Regions from separate parts of the Microbacterium sp. zg.Y909 genome, predicted to be linked through region 2. Evidence: riboswitches for the same ligand, from Rfam matches in the RefSeq annotation. Region 2 holds a riboswitch; the other holds the start of a gene.

Region 1 (4,403 bases), on a different contig from region 2:
TAGGAGCACGACGAACGGATCCCCCATGCCCTCACCGCAGACCCGCGCGCCGTCGGAGTACCAGCGCAACGCACTCGCCCCGGCGATCCTCGCCGCGACCGCGTGCCTGGCCGGCATCGCACTACTCAGCCATGAGTACTACCTCGCGATCCGCTTCATCGTGGCGATCCTCGCCGTGATCATCGGATGGTTCGCCCTGCAGGCCCGGCAATGGTGGTGGATGCCGGTCATGCTCGCGATCGCGATCGTCTGGAACCCGCTCTATCCGTTCGAGCTCTCCGGCCCGTGGTGGGTGGGCGCCCACGTGGCCGCGGCGGCGGTGCTCCTCACCGCCGGCGCGCTGATCCGCTCCCCGCGGACGGCCGCCTAGCCGCTCACCCCCGTGACGAGCGCATCGCGGGCTTCTGTGTGAGATCAGCGCGTTCGGCGAGGGACGCGTACTCGGCGCTGCCGAGCGCGACGAGCGCGACGCGGCCCTGCTCGTCGTGGTGGAACCCCCAGCCGTACCGCTTGGCCAGCGGAGAGGCGCGCAGGCACGCCTGATCTTTCGCGAAGAAGCGATCCCATTCCGCGGGGCGCTCGGACTCGCTGATCCCGGCGCGCACGGCGTGTACCTCGAAGAGGATCTCGTCCGACGTCCTCTCGTACGGGTGATCGTGGATCAACTCGTACTGCAGGGACGCCACACTCGGCTTCGCACCCGCGGGCGGCACCTCTGCGACTGGCACGGGACAGTCGGGCGCCGTGGTGATGAAGGTACTGCGGTAGTTCGTCGTCATGACCGCATCCTGCGCCCCGCGGCCCGCGCCGGTATTGCAGAATTGCGCCATGGAGGGCACGCGCACGAGAGCCATCGGCTCCGCCGAACGCTCCGGAGTGCTGCAGCCGCAGAATCTCGAGCGGTTCTCCGCCCGGTGGATCCCGCCGGCCGAAGACCTCCGAGACGTGGTCGACACCTACTGGGCGGTGCAGTGGCGGCTCGAGCCCGGCGAGTCCATCGAGCAGCGGATCATCGACCACCCGTCGATCACGCTCAGCATCGAGAGCGGCGACGTCGCGGCCCCGCTCGTGGTGACGTCCGCTCGATCCACGGCGTGGACGCGCACGATCAGCGGCAGCGGGGACGTCTTCGCGATTCGGCTGCGTCCCGCCGGCCTCGCCGTGCTGTCCGACCTCGAGGCTTCGTCGCTCCCCTACGAGCGAGAGGTCACCGCGGACCTCGACGGGCGCACGCACCGGCTCCTCCAGCAGATCGCGGCGGGGCCGGACTCGACCGCCAGGGCCGAGGCCGCAGACACCCTCGTGCGGGCGCTCCTCGCCGAGCGTCCGCTGAGGCCGTCGCAGCGGTTGGCGAATGCCGCCCTCGATGTCATCGCCGACCGACCGCACGTGCGGAAGACGTCGGACGTGGCCACCGCGCTCGGAGTGGGCGTGCGGACCCTGCAACGGACAGTGCGGGAGAACATCGGGCGCAGTCCCGGTGAGATCGCTCGCCGCGTGCGCCTGCAGGAGGTCGTCCGGCGCCTCTCAACCGAAGACGGGAGCCTCGCCGCCATCGCCGTCGAACTCGGCTACGTCGACCAGGCGCACCTCACCAACGACTTCCGCTCCGTCGCCGGGGTGACACCCGGTGCCTACCTCCGAGCGCTGGCGCGGGCGAACGAGGCGCTGGCCGGTTAGGGCGGGGTCGCACCGGGGTGGACATTCGGAGCGCCAGTGCCCGTTTCCCGCGACCGGCCCGAGACTCTGGCGAAACACGCGAGAGCGAGCCGAAACGACAAGATCGCCGCCCAGAGCTGGACGGCGATCTTCGTTTTCAGTGGTGGTGCCCCCGACAGGAGTCGAACCTGCGACCTACGGTACCGGAAACCGGCGCTCTATCCACTGAGCTACGGAGGCGTACCGAACGAGACTATCACTGGCCGGACGGCCCTCCCGACAACGCAGATCGCCCCGGAGCCTAAGCTCCGAGGCGATCAGTTGCGTGTGTCGGTTTCCGTATCCGGTCACCTCTCGGTATCCACGTTTCCGTTTTCTTCTCGCAGGACCGAAGCTACTCCGATCCCCCGCCGGGTCAAGGGGCGCCGCGCAGATCGACTCACCCTCGGGTTGAACGTGAAGGATGCCGGCATCCGCCCCTCACTCGGGGCTGACCAGCTTCAGCCCGACGATGCAGCCGACCAGGCCCAGGATGAGCAGGAACTTCACGAGCGAGAAGTCCTCATCCCCGGTGATCATCGCGTAGACGACGGTGATCGACGCGCCGATGCCCACCCACACGGCGTACGCGGTGCCGGTCGAGATCCCGCGCATCGCGTACGCGAGGCCGCCCATGCTCATCACGAGCGCGACGCCGAAGACCACCGATGGCCAGAGCTTGGTGAAGCCCTCGGATTTGCCCAGGGCGGTCGCCCAGACGGCCTCGAGGACTCCGGACACGATGAGAACGAACCACGACATGACACAGCCTCCTGGCCAGTCTTGTCGCTCACCGGGTACTGAACCGTCGTCCGGGGATCCGGTCGGGATCCGCCTCGATGCTACCGCCGCGCTCCGGGTGACGGGCCGCAGCGGCCGTCAGGGCGAGACGAAGAAGATCGCGTCGAGCAGCCCCGGGTTGTGGGCGTGCACGAGCACGGCGAAAACCACCGCGTCGAAGAGCAGATGCACCGTCACGACGTAGGCGAGCGAGCGCGTGCGCAGGAAGATGTAGCCCTGCAGAAGCGCGAACGGGATCGTCAGCGCCGGCCCCCACTCACGGTAGCCGAGCTCCCACAGGAACGACACGAACACGATCGCCTGCAGCAGGTTCGCCGACGGATCGGCGAAGTGCCGGCGCAGCAGGGCGAACACGGTGCAGATGAAGAACAGCTCGTCCCAGATGCCGACGGCCCCGACGCCGACGAACAGGCGCGCGATGAGGTCGGGGGTGTCCACCACCGGCCAGTTCATGTAGACGCCCGAGGTGATGAAGTAAAACGGCAGGATCAGCCAGCCGAGCACCAGCACGAGCAGAAGCCACACCCACTGGAAGGTCGTCCACCGCCCTCCCCCGCGCCACGGGAACGAGATCGCGCGGTCCCGGTACACCCAGCGCGAGATGACGTAGGGCACGACCACGGCTCCGCCGAGGGCGAGCGTGAACCGCACCATCGCGGCGTTGTCGAGCTCGGCCTTCAGATCGATGAGGCTGACGATGACCATGCCGAGGGCGATGAGCGACAGATCACGCACGAGGCTCGGCGGACGGGTGTCGGATGCCGCGGGCACGGCATCGCGCTCGCCACGCCGTTCCACGAGAGCGGCCACCACGAGCCCCGCGATGAGCAGCGCCCACCCGAGCAGGGGCTGCAGCAGCACGAAGAACGCGGGAGCGGCCAGACACACCAGCAGCGCGGGCACAGTGGCGAGGGAGACGAACGGCCTGGTGGCCGGGACGACCGTCTTCACGCGCGCGCCTTCCGCCGGTAGACCAGATCGCGGATCTCGCGGCCCTTTGCGGCGCCCTTGCGCTCGAATGCGGTCACGACGCGCCCCTCGAACCGCGGGGCCCACGTGCCGGCGAACCCGGGCTCGAAGTCGGCGGCGTCGTCCATGACCGCGTGCATCTGCAGCGCGTAGTCCTCCCAGTCGGTCGCGAGGCGCAGCAGACCGCCGTCGCGCAGCACGCGCGCGGCGAGCGCGGTGAAGGGCGGCACGACCAGTCGGCGCTTGGTGTGCTTCTTCTTGTGCCACGGGTCGGGGAAGAACACCCAGAGCTCCTGGACCGACGCTTCGGGCAGCAGGTGCTCGAGCACTTCGGGGGCGTTGGCATCGACGACGCGCAGGTTCCGCAGGCCCTGGCGGCCGGCGTCGAGCATGGTGCGGGCAAGGCCCGCCTTGAACACCTCGACTGCCAGGAAGTCCACCTCGGGGTGCGCCGCTGCCGCGTGCACGATCGCGTGCCCCTGGCCGGAGCCGATCTCGACGACCAGCGGGGCGGTGCGCCCGAACACCTCTGCCGGGTCGACCTCGGACCCGGCTCTCACGCTCGTCGTCGCACCGTCACGCTCCAGCGGCAGCGCGTAGAAGGGGGCCAGCTCGCGCCAGGCGCGCTCCTGCGCCTCGGACATGCGTCCGCTGCGGCGCACGAACGATACCGTGCGCTTTCGGAACGGGGCTTCGGAATCGGCGGTCGGGTCCGCGTCGGGCTCAGGGTCCGGCATGGGACAAGGCTACCGGTGTCGACCGGCGCGCCCCGCGACGGATCAGTCCTCCTGGGTGACGAAGTCGATGAGCCGCTCCACAGGCCCGAGCAGACTCGGATCGAGGTCGCGGAAGGTGTGGACGCTCCCGAGAATCCGCTGCCACGCCCTCGCGGTGTCGGCCTGCTCCTCCGCGGGCCATCCGAGCGCCCGGCACAC
Region 2 (4,403 bases):
GGAGGAGCAGGCCGACACCGCGAGGGCGTGGCAGCGGATTCTCGGGAGCGTCCACACCTTCCGCGACCTCGACCCGAGTCTGCTCGGACCGGTGGAGCGGCTCATCGACTTCGTCACCCAGGACGACTGATCCGTCGCGGGGCCCTCCGGTCGACACCGGTAGCCTTGTCCCATGCCGGACCCTGAGCCCGACGCGGACCCGACCGCCGATTCCGAAGCCCCGTTCCGAAAGCGCACGGTGTCGTTCGTGCGCCGCAGCGGACGCATGTCCGAGGCGCAGGAGCGCGCCTGGCGCGAGCTGGCCCCCTTCTACGCGCTGCCGCTGGAGCGTGACGGGGCGACGACGAGCGTGAGAGCCGGGTCCAAGGTCGACCCGGCAGAGGTGTTCGGGCGCTCCGCCCCGCTGGTCGTCGAGATCGGCTCCGGTCAGGGGCACGCGATCGTGCACGCGGCAGCGGCGCACCCCGAGGTGGACTTCCTGGCAGTCGAGGTGTTCAAGGCGGGCCTTGCCCGCACCATGCTCGACGCCGGCCGCCAGGGCCTGCGCAACCTGCGCGTCGTCGATGCCAACGCCCCCGAAGTGCTCGAGCACCTGCTGCCCGAAGCGTCGGTGCAGGAGCTCTGGGTGTTCTTTCCCGACCCGTGGCACAAGAAGAAGCACACCAAGCGCCGACTGGTCGTGCCGCCCTTCACCGCGCTCGCCGCCCGCGTGCTGCGCGACGGCGGCCTGCTGCGACTCGCGACCGACTGGGAGGACTACGCGCTGCAGATGCGCGAGGTCATGGAAGGCGCCGCCGACTTCGAGCCCGCGTTCGCCGGCACGTGGGCCCCGCGGTTCGAGGGGCGCGTCGTGACCGCATTCGAGCGCAAGGGCGCCGCGAAGGGCCGCGAGATCCGCGATCTGGTCTACCGGCGGAAGGCGCGCGCGTGAAGACGGTCGTCCCGGCCACCAGGCCGTTCGTCTCCCTCGCCACCGTGCCCGCGCTGCTGGTGTGTCTGGCCGCTCCCGCGTTCTTCGTGCTGCTGCAGCCCCTGCTCGGGTGGGCGCTGCTCATCGCAGGGCTCGTGGTGGCAGCTCTCGTGGAACGGCGTGGCGGGCGCGATGCCGTGCCCGTGGCATCCGACACCCGTCCGCCGAGCCTCGTGCGTGATCTGTCGCTCATCGCGGTCGGCATGGTCATCGTCAGCCTCATCGATCTGAAGGCGGAACTCGACAACGCCGCGATGGTGCGGTTCACGCTCGCCCTCGGCGGCGCCGTGGTCGTGCCGTACGTCCTCTCGCGCTGGGTCTACCGCGACCGCGCGATCTCGTTCCCGTGGCGCGGGGGAGGGCGGTGGACGACCTTCCAGTGGGTGTGGCTTGTGCTCGTGCTGGTGCTCGGCTGGCTGATCCTGCCGTTTTACTTCATCACCTCGGGCGTCTACATGAACTGGCCAGTGGTGGACACCCCCGACCTCATCGCGCGCCTGTTCGTCGGCGTCGGGGCCGTCGGCATCTGGGACGAGCTGTTCTTCATCTGCACCGTGTTCGCCCTGCTGCGCCGGCACTTCGCCGATCTGTCGGCGAACCTGCTGCAGGCGATCGTGTTCGTGTCGTTCCTGTGGGAGCTCGGCTACCGCGAATGGGGGCCGGCGCTGACGATCCCGTTCGCGCTTCTGCAGGGCTACATCTTCCTGCGCACGCGCTCGCTCGCCTACGTCGTGACGGTGCACCTGCTCTTCGACGCGGTGGTGTTCGCCGTGCTCGTGCACGCCCACAACCCGGGGCTGCTCGACGCGATCTTCTTCGTCTCCCCCTGACGGCCGCTGCGGCCCGTAGCCCGGAGCGCGGCGGTAGCATCGGTGGCGGATCCCGACCGGATCCCCGGACGACGGTTCAGTACCCGGTGAGCGACAAGACTGGCCAGGAGGCTGTGTCATGTCGTGGATCGTTCTCGTCGTGTCGGGAGTTCTCGAAGCCGTCTGGGCGACCGCCCTGGGCAAATCCGAGGGCTTCACCAAGCTGTGGCCATCGGTGGTCTTCGGCGTCGCGCTCGTGATGAGCATGGGCGGCCTCGCGTACGCGATGCGCGAGATCTCGACCGGCACCGCGTATGCCGTGTGGGTGGGCATCGGTGCGTCGATCACCGTCGTCTATGCGATGATCACCGGGGATGAGGACTTCTCGCTCGTGAAGTTCCTGCTCATCCTGGGCCTGGTCGGCTGCATCGTCGGGCTGAAGCTGGTCAGCCCCGAGTGAGGGGCGGCGGATGCCGGCATCCTTCACGTTCAACCCGAGGGTGAGTCGTTCTGCGCGGCGCCCCCTTGACCCGGCGGGGGATCGGAGTAGCTTCGGTCCTGCGAGAAGAAAACGGATACGTGGAAACCGAGAGGTGACCGGATACGGAAACCGACACACGCAACTGATCGCCCCGGAGCTTAGGCTCCGGGGCGTTCTGCGTTGTCGGGAGGGCCGTCTGGCCAGTGATAGTCTCGTTCGGTACGCCTCCGTAGCTCAGTGGATAGAGCGCCGGTTTCCGGTACCGTAGGTCGCAGGTTCGACTCCTGTCGGGGGCACCACTACGGGTTGTACGCGGATCGGGTAATGACTCGTACGCGGAACTTCCAAGAACAAAGAAACGCCGCCTGGATCCAGGCGGCGTTTCGCGTTTCGTAGTGCTTCTGGCGTGTGGGATGTGCGGATGAGGCCCTCAGACGCGCGGATGGCTCGACGTGGGCGCCGGCGCCCGTTTTCGGGGATGCTGGCGCCGACCTTCGAGCCGGCGTTCCGTCGTGAGGTAGCTGGTGGGGCTACGTGCGTATGGGTCCGACGGCGAGGATCCACCGCGCTGGACAGCGGCGTTCTCTCATGAAGGAGCGGGGCGCGTCCTTCGCGGTCGTATCCCGGATAAGACCCGCCCGCACCCTGCCTAGTCGCTGGTGATGAGGCGAGCGCGCGGTCCCCGCATGGCTCCACGTCAAGTTCCAGCGCTGGGGGTGACGCTGCTGGCGTTTGCCTGCTTCAGCCGTCGCCAGGCCAGCCAGGGTCAGTGGCGCGGGGTGTGTGGGGCGAATGGTCTACCGAAGCGGGCTGGACACAGCCCTCAAGCAGGTTCTATGGTTAATTCAGTCCTAAACAAAGGAGTGAATATGGTCGGGCATAGGAGCCAGCCGGACGTCAACCGGACCGCCATCCTGGCTCACCTCGGTGGCCAGGGGCCCGCGTCCCGAGCCGACCTGGCGCGTGCGCTCGACGTTTCGCCCGCGCTGGTGACGCAACTCACTCGCGACCTGCTCTCCGAGGGGCTCATCGAAGAGCGCGAAGCCGCGAGTAGCGGCGGACGCCCGGCTCGAATGCTGGGACTGGTGTCCCATGATCTTGCAGCTATCGGCGTTAAAGTCGCTCCGGACCACGTGGCCTTCGTGGAGGTCAGCATCGACGGGCGAGTGCTCCGCACCGAAACGGAGGCGTTCGAGGCGATCTCCCCGCTTGCCACGTCTACGCTCATCGCGTTGCTACGGGACTTCATCGGGTCTGGAGCAACCGGTCGGATTCTCGGCGTTGGCGTGGGCCTGCCGGGGACAGTGGCCGAGCAGGGTATCGGAGTCGTGGACTCCACCCAACTGGGCTGGGCGCAGGTGCCGCTCGGTGACCTGCTTCGGCGTGCACTGCAACTCCCGGTCGTAGTGGAGAACAACGTCAACGCGCTCAGCGTTGCCGAGCAACTCTTTGGACGCAGCCGTGAGTTCGGGAGCGCGCTCGTGGTCACGGTTGGCAACGGCGTGGGTGCGGGGCTGGTATCTGACGGCGTTGTCTTGCGCGGGCGTGCCGGCGGCGCAGGTGACCTGGGTCACATTCCCGTACGAGAAAACGGCCCGTTATGCCAGTGCGGCAACCGCGGATGCCTCGAGGCGCTCATCGGCCAGGCCGCGTTGATCAATGATGCTCGTTCCATTCGGCTGATCGGCGAAGGCGAAGGCATCGACGCGTTGCGTGCTCTCGCCGATGGAGGCAACGACGAGGCGCGCGAGATCTTCGCGCACGCGGGCCACGAACTTGGTCGCGCCGTCGCGGGCGCCGTGAACCTGTTCGACCCGGCCGTGGTCATCGTGCTCGGGGAGGGCGTTGAAGCGTGGACGCACTGGTCGGCGTCTTTCGATGCGGCGCTGCGCGCCGCGCTCGTGCCCGGCAAGCGGGGGATCCCGGTCGAGGTGGAGCGGTGGCAGGACGACAGCTGGGCACAGGGCGCTGCCGCACTCGTGCTCGCCACGCCGTTCGATGCCCAGGGGGTCTCGGGTGACCAAGGTCGCCTTGTCCGCGAACGTCTCATCGCGGCTGTCGAGGAGCAGTCGTGACAGCGACGCTCTCACCCCCCGTCAGTCGGCAGCAAACGACCCGTTCGGCCGCGCGCAAGCGAAGTCCC

What was found. Region 2 has a riboswitch for guanidine ahead of NQ160_RS06625 (DMT family transporter). Riboswitches for the same ligand answer to the same signal wherever they lie in the genome.
Region 1: linked by a shared signal. The riboswitch ahead of NQ160_RS15980 (DMT family transporter) and the one ahead of NQ160_RS06625 (DMT family transporter) in region 2 are both predicted to bind guanidine.

Annotation. Positions count from the first base shown of each region.
Region 1 is NZ_JANJFJ010000245.1:1,961-6,363, forward strand. Features, by position in the region: gene NQ160_RS15960 (DUF6804 family protein) at 26-370, shown strand; gene NQ160_RS15965 (DUF6157 family protein) at 375-779, opposite strand; gene NQ160_RS15970 (helix-turn-helix domain-containing protein) at 829-1,680, shown strand; tRNA gene NQ160_RS15975 (tRNA-Arg) at 1,824-1,899, opposite strand; gene NQ160_RS15980 (DMT family transporter) at 2,140-2,460, opposite strand; guanidine-III (ykkC-III) riboswitch at 2,471-2,535, opposite strand; gene NQ160_RS15985 (CPBP family intramembrane glutamic endopeptidase) at 2,578-3,450, opposite strand; gene trmB (tRNA (guanosine(46)-N7)-methyltransferase TrmB) at 3,447-4,205, opposite strand; partial or broken gene NQ160_RS15995 (DUF3097 domain-containing protein) at 4,248-4,403, opposite strand, start outside.
Region 2 is NZ_JANJFJ010000059.1:12,206-16,608, reverse strand. Features, by position in the region: gene NQ160_RS06640 (DUF3097 domain-containing protein) at 1-130, shown strand, start outside; gene trmB (tRNA (guanosine(46)-N7)-methyltransferase TrmB) at 173-931, shown strand; gene NQ160_RS06630 (CPBP family intramembrane glutamic endopeptidase) at 928-1,800, shown strand; guanidine-III (ykkC-III) riboswitch at 1,844-1,908, shown strand; gene NQ160_RS06625 (DMT family transporter) at 1,919-2,239, shown strand; tRNA gene NQ160_RS06620 (tRNA-Arg) at 2,484-2,559, shown strand; gene NQ160_RS06615 (ROK family transcriptional regulator) at 3,130-4,335, shown strand; gene NQ160_RS06610 (carbohydrate ABC transporter permease) at 4,332-4,403, shown strand, end outside.